DNA from 2 places in the Idiomarina sp. H2 genome. Region 1 is predicted to be linked to the other one. Evidence: riboswitches for the same ligand, from Rfam matches in the RefSeq annotation. Region 1 holds a riboswitch; the other holds the start of a gene.
What was found. A riboswitch is a leader RNA that binds a small molecule or an ion and turns the genes downstream of it on or off. The one in region 1 is predicted to bind thiamine pyrophosphate.
Positions count from the first base shown of each region.

Region 2: linked by a shared signal. The riboswitch ahead of thiC (phosphomethylpyrimidine synthase ThiC) and the one ahead of DET62_RS07085 (TonB-dependent receptor) in region 1 are both predicted to bind thiamine pyrophosphate.

Region 1 covers NZ_SNZY01000004.1:223,716-230,397, forward strand. Annotated here, with positions in the region: gene rhlB (ATP-dependent RNA helicase RhlB) at 1-250, opposite strand, end outside; gene trxA (thioredoxin TrxA) at 342-668, shown strand; gene rho (transcription termination factor Rho) at 918-2,186, shown strand; gene ubiD (4-hydroxy-3-polyprenylbenzoate decarboxylase) at 2,194-3,666, shown strand; gene fre (NAD(P)H-flavin reductase) at 3,667-4,368, shown strand; TPP riboswitch at 4,419-4,517, shown strand; gene DET62_RS07085 (TonB-dependent receptor) at 4,567-6,682, shown strand, end outside.
Region 2 covers NZ_SNZY01000009.1:35,823-42,504, reverse strand. Annotated here, with positions in the region: gene DET62_RS11955 (multicopper oxidase domain-containing protein) at 1-172, shown strand, start outside; gene DET62_RS11950 (formylglycine-generating enzyme family protein) at 183-935, shown strand; gene DET62_RS11945 (SCO family protein) at 928-1,572, shown strand; TPP riboswitch at 1,613-1,731, shown strand; gene thiC (phosphomethylpyrimidine synthase ThiC) at 1,815-3,521, shown strand; gene thiE (thiamine phosphate synthase) at 3,518-5,035, shown strand; gene DET62_RS11930 (HesA/MoeB/ThiF family protein) at 5,025-5,783, shown strand; gene thiS (sulfur carrier protein ThiS) at 5,767-5,967, shown strand; gene DET62_RS11920 (thiazole synthase) at 5,971-6,682, shown strand, end outside.

The sequences.
Region 1 (6,682 bases):
GGCCCGATTCGGTTTTTTCGGACGATTCGTTCTGCATTAAGCGGTTGAAAGTAGCCAGCAGAAATGCCAAGGTTTTGCCTGTACCTGTCTGAGCCTGACCAGCAACATCGCGGTTAGACAGAGCAACGGGCAGACTTAACGCCTGAATTGGAGTACAATACTCAAATCCGGCACTGGATATTGCTTGCTGGATTTTGGGGTGAAGCGCCAAATCAGCAAAGCGAGTTTCTGTAAGATGTTTTTTAGTCATAAGTTATAAGCATATCAGTTTGCGCTTGTATTCAAAAACAGAAATAATACTATTCTAATATTTCCACGCGAAGAAAGTAGCGGAGAGTACCATGAGTGACGTAATAGTTCAGCTAAGTGATGACAGTTTTGATGCTGATGTCATAAATTCCGATAAACCCGTATTAGTCGACTTTTGGGCTGAGTGGTGTGGACCATGTAAAATGGTAGCGCCTATTCTTGATGACATTGCCAGCGAGTACGCTGATAAATTAGTTATTGGTAAGCTGAACGTCGACCATAATGAACAAACTCCACCTAAGTACAATATTCGTGGCATTCCAACGTTATTGCTATTCAAAGGCGGAGAAGTCGTTGGAACGAAAGTGGGCGCATTATCACGTGCTCAATTGACTGAGTTTTTAGACCAGCATATTTAATGATTGTCAAAAAACGGCGTGTTATGCGCCGTTTTTGTTGAGAAAACTGGACGAATCGCTTTTTTGGTGATAACTTCTGCTCATTAACTGTTCATACGGGTTCACCAACTCCACCGGTTAACCTGTTTTTAAATGAAACGTCTGTTTCTGGTTTCGCACTTCGCGAATTCCGAATGTTCCAATTGTTTTACTTTCTAGAGTCAAATTAAAAAAGGCTTTGTGTTCAATCGATAACTCGAAAACCCTCCTATGAATCTAACAGAACTTAAAGATAAACCCGTAAACGAGCTGGTTCAGCTCGCGGACTCAATGGGCCTTGAGAATATGGCCCGCCTACGTAAGCAAGACATCATTTTTGCTATCTTAAAAGCTCACGCTAAAAGCGGTGAAGACATTCACGGCGGTGGTGTGCTGGAAATTTTGCAGGATGGCTTTGGCTTCTTGCGTTCAGCCGACTCGTCTTACCTGGCTGGCCCGGACGACATTTACGTCTCGCCAAGCCAAATTCGTCGCTTTAACCTGCGTACGGGTGACACAATTGGCGGGAAAATTCGCCCACCGAAAGACAGCGAACGTTATTTTGCCCTGCTGAAAATTCGCGAAGTTAACTTCGACAAGCCTGAAAACTCCCGCAATAAAATCTTATTTGAAAACTTAACGCCGCTACACGCGGAAGAGCGTTTTCACTTAGAACGCGGCAATGGCAGTAAAGAAGATATCACTGCGCGGGTACTGGACTTATCAGCGCCAATAGGTAAAGGCCAGCGTGGTCTTATTGTTGCGCCACCAAAAGCGGGTAAAACCTTACTATTGCAGAATATTGCAACTTCTATTGCGGCGAATCACCCTGATGCTGAACTGATTGTTCTGTTGATTGATGAGCGTCCGGAAGAAGTCACCGAAATGCACCGTCTTGTACATGGCGAAGTGGTTGCTTCAACCTTTGATGAACCTGCCAGCCGTCACGTTCAGGTGGCCGAAATGGTTATTGAAAAAGCCAAGCGCCTGGTTGAGCACAAAAAAGACGTAGTGATTTTGCTGGACTCAATTACTCGCCTTGCCCGTGCTTATAACACCGTTATTCCAAGCTCCGGTAAAGTGTTAACCGGTGGTGTGGATGCTAACGCATTGCACAAACCTAAGCGTTTCTTTGGAGCTGCGCGTAATGTAGAAGAAGGCGGTAGTTTAACCATTATTGCAACCGCGCTTATTGATACCGGCTCGAAAATGGATGAAGTCATCTACGAAGAGTTTAAAGGTACCGGTAACATGGAGCTGCATCTGAACCGTAAGTTGGCTGAACGCCGTGTGTTCCCTGCCATCGACTTCAACCGTTCAGGTACGCGTCGCGAAGAGTTGCTGACTACGCCGGACGAGCTGCAAAAAATGTGGATCCTGCGCAAAATCATGCATCCAATGGGCGAAGTTGAGGCCATGGAATTCCTGATTGACCGTCTGCAGATGACCAAAACCAATGACGAATTCTTCGAATCGATGAAACGTCAACGCAACAGTTAAGTGGCGTATGAAATATCAAGATCTGCGTGACTTTATCGCGCTCCTCGAGGAGCGCGGTGAACTTAAGCGCATCCAACAAGAGATCGATCCCTACCTCGAAATTACCGAAATATCAGACCGTACGTTAAAAGCACAAGGCCCGGCCTTATTGTTTGAAAACGTGAAAGGCCATGATATGCCTGTATTGGCTAATTTGTTTGGCACACCCGACCGCGTGGCTTTAGGCATGGGTCAGGAGTCAGTAACCGCTTTACGGGATGTGGGCAAATTGCTGGCCTTTTTAAAAGAGCCTGAGCCTCCTAAAGGCTTTCGCGACGCGTTGAATTTACTGCCTAAGTACAAAAAAGTGCTGAGTATGTCGCCAAAAAGCATTAAAAAGGCACCGTGCCAGCAAGTGGTTATGAGCGGCGACGACGTTGACTTAACCAAGCTGCCTATTCAGCACTGCTGGCCGGGCGACGTTGCGCCTTTGGTGACCTGGGGTCTTACGGTAACTCGAGGTCCGCATAAAGAACGTCAGAACTTAGGCATTTATCGCCAGCAACTCTTGGGTCCGAATAAGCTTATTATGCGCTGGTTGTCGCATCGCGGCGGCGCGTTGGATTTCCAGGAATGGTGCCAGCAGCATCCGGGCGAAAGGTTCCCGGTGTCAGTTGCTTTGGGCGCAGACCCTGCGACTATTTTGGGTGCGGTAACCCCTGTGCCTGATAGCTTGTCGGAATACGCCTTTGCCGGTTTGTTGCGCGACAGCAAAACCGAAGTAACGCAGTGTCTCAGTAACGACTTACAAGTACCTGCGCACGCTGAAATCATTCTGGAAGGTTACATAGAGCCGGGTGAAATGGCGGCAGAAGGGCCTTATGGCGACCATACCGGCTACTATAACGAAGTGGATGAGTTTCCGGTGTTTACCGTGACTCATGTGACCCACCGCAAAGATCCTATTTACCACAGCACCTATACCGGACGTCCACCGGACGAACCTGCGGTGCTGGGCGTTGCTTTAAATGAAGTTTTTATTCCGTTGCTGCAAAAACAATTCCCAGAAATTGTCGATTTTTATTTGCCACCGGAAGGCTGTTCGTACCGTTTGGCCGTAGTCACTATGAAGAAGCAGTACCCGGGTCACGCGAAGCGTGTGATGATGGGTGTCTGGTCTTTCTTGCGTCAGTTTATGTACACCAAGTTCGTGATTGTGTGTGACGACGACGTAAATGCGCGTGACTGGAAAGATGTTATCTGGGCTATGACAACCCGGATGGATCCGGCACGTGATACGACCCTGGTCGAAAATACGCCAATAGATTACCTTGATTTTGCTTCACCGGTTTCCGGACTGGGCTCAAAGATGGGAATGGACGCCACCAATAAATGGCCGGGTGAAACCGACCGTGAGTGGGGCGAACCAATCGTCATGAGCGATGAGGTAAAACAGCGTGTTGACGAGCTGTGGGACGAACTGAATATTATGGAGTCGTGAATGAGTCAACAAATGACCTGTAAAGCTAAAATTTCGCGCCAGTTGGCGGATGCTGTGTGGGAAGTGCGTTTACAATTGCCGCAGGCGGTTGAGTTTAAAGCAGGCCAGTACCTTATGGTGGTGATGGGCGAACGCGATAAGCGGCCTTTCAGTATTGCGTCGTGCCCGTCCAATAAAAGTGAGTGGTTACTTCATGTTGGTGCTACGCCGGACAACAGCTATGCCATGGAAGTGTTGGATAAAGTGCGTGACGATGGGGAACTAGAAATTGATGCGCCGGACGGTATTGCGTTTTACCGTCAGGAAAACACTAAGCCGGCAGTGTTAATTGCTGGTGGCACCGGTTTCTCGTATACCTATTCTATTTTGCAGCAACATTTACGTGTGTCGCCAGAGCGGCCTCTGACACTTTACTGGGGTGCAAAAAGCTTAAGCGACCTGTATTTGCATGACGAACTGGAACGCTTAGCAAGCCAGTACGAGCACTTTGATTATCACCCGGTGGTCGAAGACGCGGATAACAACTGGGCTTATTCTATTGGTTTAGTGCACCACGCGGTTATGGCCCGTGAGCAAAGTCTGCCTGAGTGTGAAATTTACATGGCTGGCCGTTTTGAAATGATACGCGTTATTCGCGACGACTTTGTCGCTAAAGACGTACCGTTAGAAAACCTTTACGGCGACGCTCTGTCCTTTATTTAATTGCACTGAAAGTAAATTTGTTTAACTAACAAGCTGCGTTATACTGACGCCGCTTTACCAAGGGGTGCCGGCAACGGCTGAGATGCATTAGCGAACCCTTAAAACCTGATCCGGTTAATACTGGCGTAGGGATGGTAGAAAACCCGTCTAATACAGCCTTACCGGATCGTTTCTGACTTTGTTTTGAGGAAATGATCCATGAAAATAATCAATTCATACTTAGCAGCCAGCATTGCCGCTGCGTTATCCAGTGTTCCCGCTTTTGCCTTTGCAGCAGAGGACACACAAGATACAAAAGACATTGAAATTATTGAAGTGAGTGGTGACTTTCACCGCCGCACCTTAAATGAAACCACCAGCAGCGTTTCTATTATTGATAAAGATGCGATGCAACAGCGTCACTCACAGCATTTACAAGACACTCTGAACAGTTTGGCCAACGTGAATTTCTCGGGAGGTACTTCCACGGCTCGGTTTATTCAAATTCGTGGTATTGGCGAGCGCTCTCAGTTTGTTGATCCTGTAACGCCCTCGGTCGGTTTGATAATTGATGGTATTGATTACAGCGGATTAGGCAGTGCCGCATCGCTTTTCGATATTGATCACGTGGAAGTGTTTCGCGGTCCGCAAAGCGGACGTTTTGGCGTGAACGCTATGGCCGGTTTATTGTTGCTGGACAGCACCGCACCGAGCAGCGACTTTAACGGCCAGTTTCAGCTATCAGCAGGCAACTATTCCGAAGCCATGGGCGGCCTTGCTATGGGCGGAAACCTTGGAGCGCACGGTAATGCCCGCTTCTCGGTCAGCCAGTTTCAGCAAGACGGTTACATTGAAAATACCTATCTTGAGCGTGATGACACGGAACAGCGCGACGAACTCACTGCGCGCTTCAAGCTGGATACAGAGCTCAGTAAAGACTGGCTGCTGCAAACGGTTCTGCATTATAACGATGTCGACAATGGCTACGATGCGTTTAGTCTCGACAACACCCGCGAAACTTTGTCCGATGAACCGGGTTTTGACCGCTTAGAAAGTCAGGCATTGCGCTTGCAGCTCAGTTACCTGGGTTTTGACAACAGCCGTCTGGAAATGTCTGTTAACTACCTGGATGCAGACACCGGCTACGCTTACGACGAAGACTGGACCTATGAAGGTATCGCTCCGGGCTGGGAATACTCAGCTTTTGACGCGTACTTCCGCGACCGTGACGACAAAACCGCCGAAGTTCGCTGGGTATCCGACGAGCCCGAAAGCCTGTTTGGTATTGATAGCGAATGGGTTTTAGGTTTGTACTATTACGACAAATCGGTTCAGCTGACACGTGACTATTTTAACTGGGACTTAGGCCAGCCAAGCATTTTCAACAGCGACTATGATAGCAATCACGTTGCTATTTATGGTGAGCTAACTCAGCATTGGAGTGACCGGGTTAGTACTATAACTGGCTTGCGGGTAGAACGTTACGACAATGACTACCTCGACAGTCGCGATATTACCGCTGAACCTGAAGACACCATGGTGGGTGGTAATTTCAGTGTCCGCTATCAGGCGTCTGACGACAGTTACCTGTACGCGACTCTGGCGCGCGGATACAAAGCCGGTGGCGTTAATGGTGAAGCTTTAGGAAAAGCTGAAGATCAGGGTCTGGAAGAATTAGAAAACTACTTGTTAGACCGCTCAACCTTTGCTCCGGAAACGCTCTGGAGTACCGAGTTTGGCGTAAAAGGCAGCAGTGCCGATGGGCGTTTAACCTCAAGAGTCAGCGCATTTTACCATTGGCGTGACGATGTGCAGCTCAAGGGCTGGGTAAACCGAGACCAGTCATTTGTGGGTTACATTGAGAACGCCGCTGAAGGCACAGGTTACGGTCTGGAAGCGGAAATTCGCAACCAGTTTACGGATTGGTTGGCGGTTTTCGCTTCGGCCAGCTGGTTAAAAACCGAAATTGAAGGTTTTGTCACCGAAGACGGCACCGATATGACCGGGCGGGAGCAAGCGCAAGCGCCTAATTACCAGTTGAATATTGGCTTTGAAGGTTGGTTAGGCGAGAACTTCCAGTGGGTGATTCAGGCCGACGCGAAAGACGAGTTCTACTTCTCTGACTCTCATAACCAAAAAGCGGACAGCATGGCAGTGTTGCACCTTGCGCTAAACTATCATTATCAGGATTGGCACTTTAGCTTATGGGGTCGTAATTTAACGGATGAAGACTACGAAACTCGCGGTTTTTACTTTCGTAATGACCCTCGTAAGGAGTATGTGCCGGAAACTTACGTCCAATACGGTGAACCGCGTCGCTTTGGTATCACTGTCA
Region 2 (6,682 bases), on a different contig from region 1:
GCGTAACGAATGGTATGGCATGCAAACCGTGCTGCTGGGTGCCAGTAACAGCGCAACCATTGAATTTATTGTTCCGGAAGAAGGCATCTATAAGTTGGTCGATCACGAATTTGCTGATGCAGAGCGTGGCGCAGCTGGTGCATTAATTGCCGGTCCGCGTAAAGAGAAATAAGGGGAAACTTATGGTTAAGTGGCTTGGAGTTGCAGGTGTTTTATTGTCACCCTTAGTGCTCGCTGATCCAGTTCTGATCAATGGGGGTACTTTCGAACCTCCGGTCTTACTGGACAAAGAGCGCCTCAGTATAGAAATGGAAAGTTTCATGCTGGACGCAACCCCTGTCACTAACCAAGAGTTTCTGGAATTTGTCATTGAACAACCTCAGTGGCAGCGAGACAACATCGCTGCCCTATTCCATGATGGAAATTACCTGAAGCATTGGGATGATAATACTGAATTTGCTAAAGGCAAAGACAACGAACCAGTCACTTATGTGTCTTGGTTTGCCGCACGCGAATACTGCTCCGCACAAGGTGGCCGTTTGCCTGGTCTTAACGAGTGGGAGTATGCGTCGGTCAAATATCGGCAACAGCAGAACATCAGCGACGATGATTATGCCCGTAACCTGTTTGCCTGGTACAGCCAGCCACACAGTGCGAAACAACAAACCGTCGACCCAAATGCTGACCAATTGATGCACATGCACGACCGTGTCAACGAATGGGTAGACGACTATCAATTATTATTAACCAACGGCGATGACGTCGATTTGCTCTCCGGCTCATGTGGCGACGGAGCGCGCTTTATGTCGAGTTTTAGTAACGCCAATTACGCCACATTTTTCCGTTATCAGTCACGCAGTGATTACGCCCCGCAAAGTGCGACCAGCACTATGGGTTTTCGTTGCGCATACGACCTGGAGAACGACCATGAATAAATTGCTAAAATTGACCGCCCTGGCTTCTTTGATCTTTGCTGTCCAGTCTTTTGCGCAGGATCACTCGCATCACAATATGCACAAGAATCAGACAGCTAACGACCACAGCAATCATACGGCAATGAACGCAGCAGAGGTCTCTCACTCCGAGTCGGTATACCAGATAGATGCTACCTGGAACACGCATAAGAATAGCCAACTCAAGCTTTCAGAACTTGAAGGTCATCCCGTTATTCTTTCCATGATTTATGGCAGTTGCACCACCGCCTGCCCAGTGTTGGTTCATGACGTAAAACGCTTATACAGCAAGCTGGACGAAGACACTAAACAGCAAGTTAAGCTCGTTATGGTGAGTTTTGACACCGATCGCGATACACCCGAGGCACTCGCTGACTATGTTAAGCAGTATCAACTTAACAACGACAACTGGCTGTTTCTGAACGGTTCGGAGCAGGATATCAGAACCTTAGCTACAGTACTTGGCGTGAGGTATCGACAGCGTCCGGACGGTGATTTTGATCACAGCAATTTGATCACTATTCTCGATAAACAAGGGCTTATTGTTGAACGCATAGAAGGCCTAAGCCAGCCAATGGAGAAGCCAGCTAACGTTGTCGCTAAACTGGTTAACGATTAACAGCGGTTGCATTCGCTCTAAGATTTTGTTCCACTAAAAAGGAATCTTGTCGGAGTGCCGGTAGCTTTCTTAATGAAGTTACCGGCTGAGACCGCAATTGCGGGATCCGTTGAACCTGATCAGGCTAATACCTGCGAAGGGAACAAGAGAGCATCAGCATGACACGACCGTCGTTTCTGTGCTGGTGTTCCTTTCAACACTCCTGACAAGCATCTCTAACATCAACAAAATGAGAGAATGCTATGTCAACTGCACCATCGAATAATCGTTTAAACCGCCAACAGGCTGAATCTTTTTTATCATCGCTATCCGGGCATTATTACCCTAATTCCAGCCGTGAATTTCTTTCAGGCAGCAACAAAGACATCCAGGTTCCCTTTCGCCGCATTCACCTTAGCGAAACTTTGCACCAACCCACGCCGGGCGTAAAGCTACCACCAAACGAACCGGTAGATGTCTATGATACCTCCAGCGTTTACGGCGACCCGGAAGCTGCAATTGACGTAAAAGTGGGTTTGAAAAAGGTTCGTGAGAACTGGATTCAGGATCGCCATAGCGAGAACCAGCAATACAATCACGGCATTACGCAGTTAGCTTACGCAAGGCGCGGCGTGATAACCCCTGAGATGGAGTTCATTGCACTGCGCGAGAATATGGGGCGGGAGCACCTTGAAAACCCCATAACGCCGGAATTTGTGCGCGACGAAGTCGCCAGTGGACGCGCGATTATTCCCGTTAATACCCACCACCCCGAATCAGAACCAATGATTATTGGCCGCAACTTTTTGGTTAAAGTGAATGCCAACATTGGTAACTCATCGGTTAGTTCGTCTATTGAAGAAGAAGTCGAAAAGCTGGTATGGGCGACTCGCTGGGGCGCTGATACCGTAATGGACTTATCTACCGGCCGTAATATTCACCAAACCCGGGAATGGATCTTACGCAACAGTCCAGTGCCTATTGGTACTGTGCCTATTTATCAGGCTTTAGAACGGGTCAATGGCGTTGCTGAGGATCTGAGCTGGCCAGTATTTAAAGACGTACTGCTGGAACAGGCTGAGCAAGGTGTGGACTATTTTACGATTCACGCCGGCGTACTGCACGACTTCATTAAACTGACTGCAAAGCGAGTTACCGGCATAGTCTCCCGTGGCGGTTCGATAATGGCGAAATGGTGCATGGCGCACCAGCAAGAAAGCTTTCTTTATCAACACTTCCGGGACATCTGCAAAATTTGTGCGAAATATGATGTGTCGCTGTCTTTAGGGGACGGCTTGCGCCCCGGCTCCATTGCCGACGCCAACGATGAAGCTCAGTTCGCAGAACTTCGGGTACTAGGCGAGCTGACTCAAATTGCCTGGGAGTACGATGTACAGGTGATGATAGAAGGCCCCGGCCATGTGCCCATGCATAAAATTCAGGAAAATATGGATGAGCAGTTAAAGCACTGTCACGGCGCGCCGTTCTACACCTTAGGGCCGCTAACCACCGATATCGCACCCGGTTACGACCACATTACCTCAGGTATTGGTGCTGCCATGATTGGCGCGTTTGGCTGCGCCATGCTCTGCTATGTTACCCCGAAGGAACACTTAGGCTTGCCTAACAAGGAAGATGTAAAACAGGGGATGATCGCTTACAAAATAGCGGCTCATGCCGCCGATTTAGCCAAAGGACACCCAGGCGCTCAGGCGAGGGATGACGCTATGTCAAAAGCCCGCTTCGAATTCCGCTGGGAGGATCAATTTAACCTGGCGTTGGACCCGGTTACAGCTCGCAGCTATCACGATGAAACACTGCCTCAGGATTCGAACAAAACCGCGCAGTTTTGCTCCATGTGCGGTCCTAAGTTCTGCTCCATGAAAATTTCTCACGAGGTACGTCAGTATAATCCTGACACCCGCATTGATGTAAAAGTGAAAGATGCGGCGACCGAAGGAGCAGAATGATGTCGGTACCTGTCGTATGGACCCTCGCAGGTTCTGACAGCGGCGGTGGCGCAGGCATTCAGGCGGACTTGCACACGTTCCGTAGTCTGAACGTGCATGGCTGCAGTGTCATAAGCACAATTACCGCCCAAAACTCTGTTGCAACCACCGGGTTATTCCCGTTAGCTGCTGACGCCGTTCGTCAGCAGTTGGAATGCCTGCAACAGGACATGCCGCCTGCTGCGATAAAAATTGGGTTGCTTAGTAATGTGCAACAGCTTCAGTGTGTGGCTAACTTTTTAAAGCAATGGTCTGATCCCCTTCCCCAGCCTTTCGTGGTCTGGGATCCGGTGGTTGTCAGCACTCAGCAGGATCGCCTGTCGGAGCTCAAGCCTCAACATTGCGCGGAGTTATTCCCGCTGGTTGATATTATGACACCGAATTTGGATGAACTCAGTTGGTTGAGCGGATTAGAGGTTACTGATGAGGACTCAATGTATCGCGCTGCAGAACAACTCTTTCAGGCCGGACTGTCCCGAATTCTGGTAACAGGCACCGATTTTGGTCGCGCCGATGAAATCTCTGACTATTACCTTAGCTCCGATGGACATACCCAGTACATTCAGCAGAAGTTGAGAACAAAACACAGCCACGGAACAGGCTGCACCTTGTCTTCAGCCATTGCCGCGGCGTTAGCACATGACTATCCACTTGAGGATGCCATAACAGTCGCTAATGCCTACGTGCATCAGGGCCTGATTGAGGCGAAAGGTATAGGCAGAGGACCAGGCCCTGTTGCTCATACACACTGGCCACAGCAAATTGACCATTTTCCAAAGATTAATACGCCGGAGTTGCCCTGTGTTGACCTCCAGTTTCCCAGTCTAGACCAGGAACCCGGATTGTATCCGGTAGTGGATTCTTACGAGTGGATAGAAAAGCTCTTAAAACTGGGCATTAAGACACTGCAACTGCGTATTAAAGATCCTGATGCTCCTCAGTTGGAAACCGCTATTAAAAAAAGCATTCAGCTGGCAGAGAAATATTCAGCGCAGTTGTTTATTAATGACCACTGGCAACTGGCTATTAAGCACAACGCTTATGGCGTGCATTTAGGTCAGGAAGACTTAACCGAGGCTAACCTTCACGCTATTCAGCAAGCAGGGTTGAGGTTGGGCATTTCCACTCACAGCTACACCGAGTTATTGATTGCTCAAGCGTACACGCCATCTTACATCGCGTTAGGTCATATTTTCCCAACTCAAACCAAGACTATGCCATCCAAGCCGCAGGGGTTGCAGCGGCTACGCCGCTATGTCGCGTTATTAGCGCCAACGAACATACCGACAGTCGCTATTGGGGGCATTTCTTTAGAGCGCGTAGCTCCCGTAACAGCTACTGGCGTAAACGGAATAGCGGTTGTTAGCGCGATTACTGCTGCCAGAAACGTAGAGCAGGCTGTTCATCAGCTACTAACGGAGATGGAAGCTGAACTCGAGGTTAAAGAAAAGAACGAGGTTGCTCATGCTGAGTAACGAACAACTTCTGCGTTACAGCAGCAATATACTGATGAAAGAAATTGGCGAAACCGGACAACAGCGTTTGCTCAAAAGTCATGTGCTGATTATTGGCTTGGGTGGTCTCGGTTGTCCTGCCAGCCAATATCTGGCGTCATCGGGCGTTGGGCAAATCACACTGGTCGATCATGACACCGTAAGCCTCAGCAACTTACAGCGGCAAACACTCTATTCCAGCGATGATATTGGCTTGTCCAAGGCGCGGCAAGCTGGTCATTCTTTGTCACGGTTAAACCCGGACATTCGTATCACCGCTATTGAAGAAAAGGCCTATGAAGAAAACCTGGACGCGCTCGCCGAACAAGCCGATTTAGTCCTCGACTGCACCGACAATCGTGAGACCCGGTACCTTATCAATCAAAGCTGCTACCGACTGAACACCCCGCTCATTTCTGCTGCGGCGCGCGGCTTTAACGGGCAACTCATTGCGCTTAACCCGGAGCATTCCCACGGCTGTTATCAGTGTCTATATCCTGACGATGTTAACGAACCACTGAACTGCAGTAACTCGGGTATAGCCGCTCCTGTTGTGGGCATTATGGGATCCAGTCAGGCGCTACTGGCAATTAATTATTTTACCGGACATAAGCTTGTCTGGGGTTACCTGCAAACCTTCAATGGCTTATCGCAAAACTGGCAACAACTCTATTTACCCCGGGCCGCTTCATGCCCTGTATGCGGAGGTCAAAATGCACATTCAAATTAATGACAAAGATTATGAGATTACTGAGGAAAGCAATTTATCGCAGCTATTGTCTGCTCAGAACGTCGATACCTCGGCCGTTGCCGTCGCTTTAAACGGACAGATTATACACCGGGAGCAATGGCAACAAACCGAGCTTAAAAAAAACGATACCATTACACTTGTTCAGGCTGTGGCCGGAGGTTAAACCATGCTGAAAATAGCCGATCGCGATTTTCATTCCCGCTTACTCATAGGCTCAGGCAAATACAGTAGCGCGGATATTATGCAGAAGTCCCTTGCGGCTTCCGGTAGCGAGTTAGTAACGCTGGCATTAAAGCGCGTTGAACTTGAGCGCCCCACTGACGACATTGTCACACCCATTAAAAATTTGGGTTTACGGCTACTACCCAATACCTCCGGCGCAAAAACCGCGCAGGACGCGATTTTTGCTGCACGCCTTGCCCGTGAAGCTTTAGGTACCCATTGGCTTAAACTGGAAATACACCCCGACCCCAACTATTTGCTGCCGGATCCGATAGAAACCTTAAAAGCTGCTGAAGCATTAGTAAAAGAGGGCTTTACCGTACTGCCCTACTGCGGTGCTGATCCGGTCTTGTGTAAACGCTTGGAGGAAGTTGGCTGTGCGGCAGTTATGCCGTTAGGCGCCCCCATAGGCTCAAACCAGGGCCTGATTACTCGGGACTTCCTACGGATTATTATCGAGCAGGCTTCGGTGCCGGTCATTATCGATGCGGGCATTGGAGCGCCAAGCCACGCCGTTGAAGCCATGGAAATGGGCGCAGACGCCGTATTGGTAAATACCGCGATAGCTACTGCGAATGACCCTGTCGCTATGTCAAAAGCCTTTCGCGATGCCGTTATTGTTGGACGCCAGGCCTTTGAAGCAGGCTTACATCAGA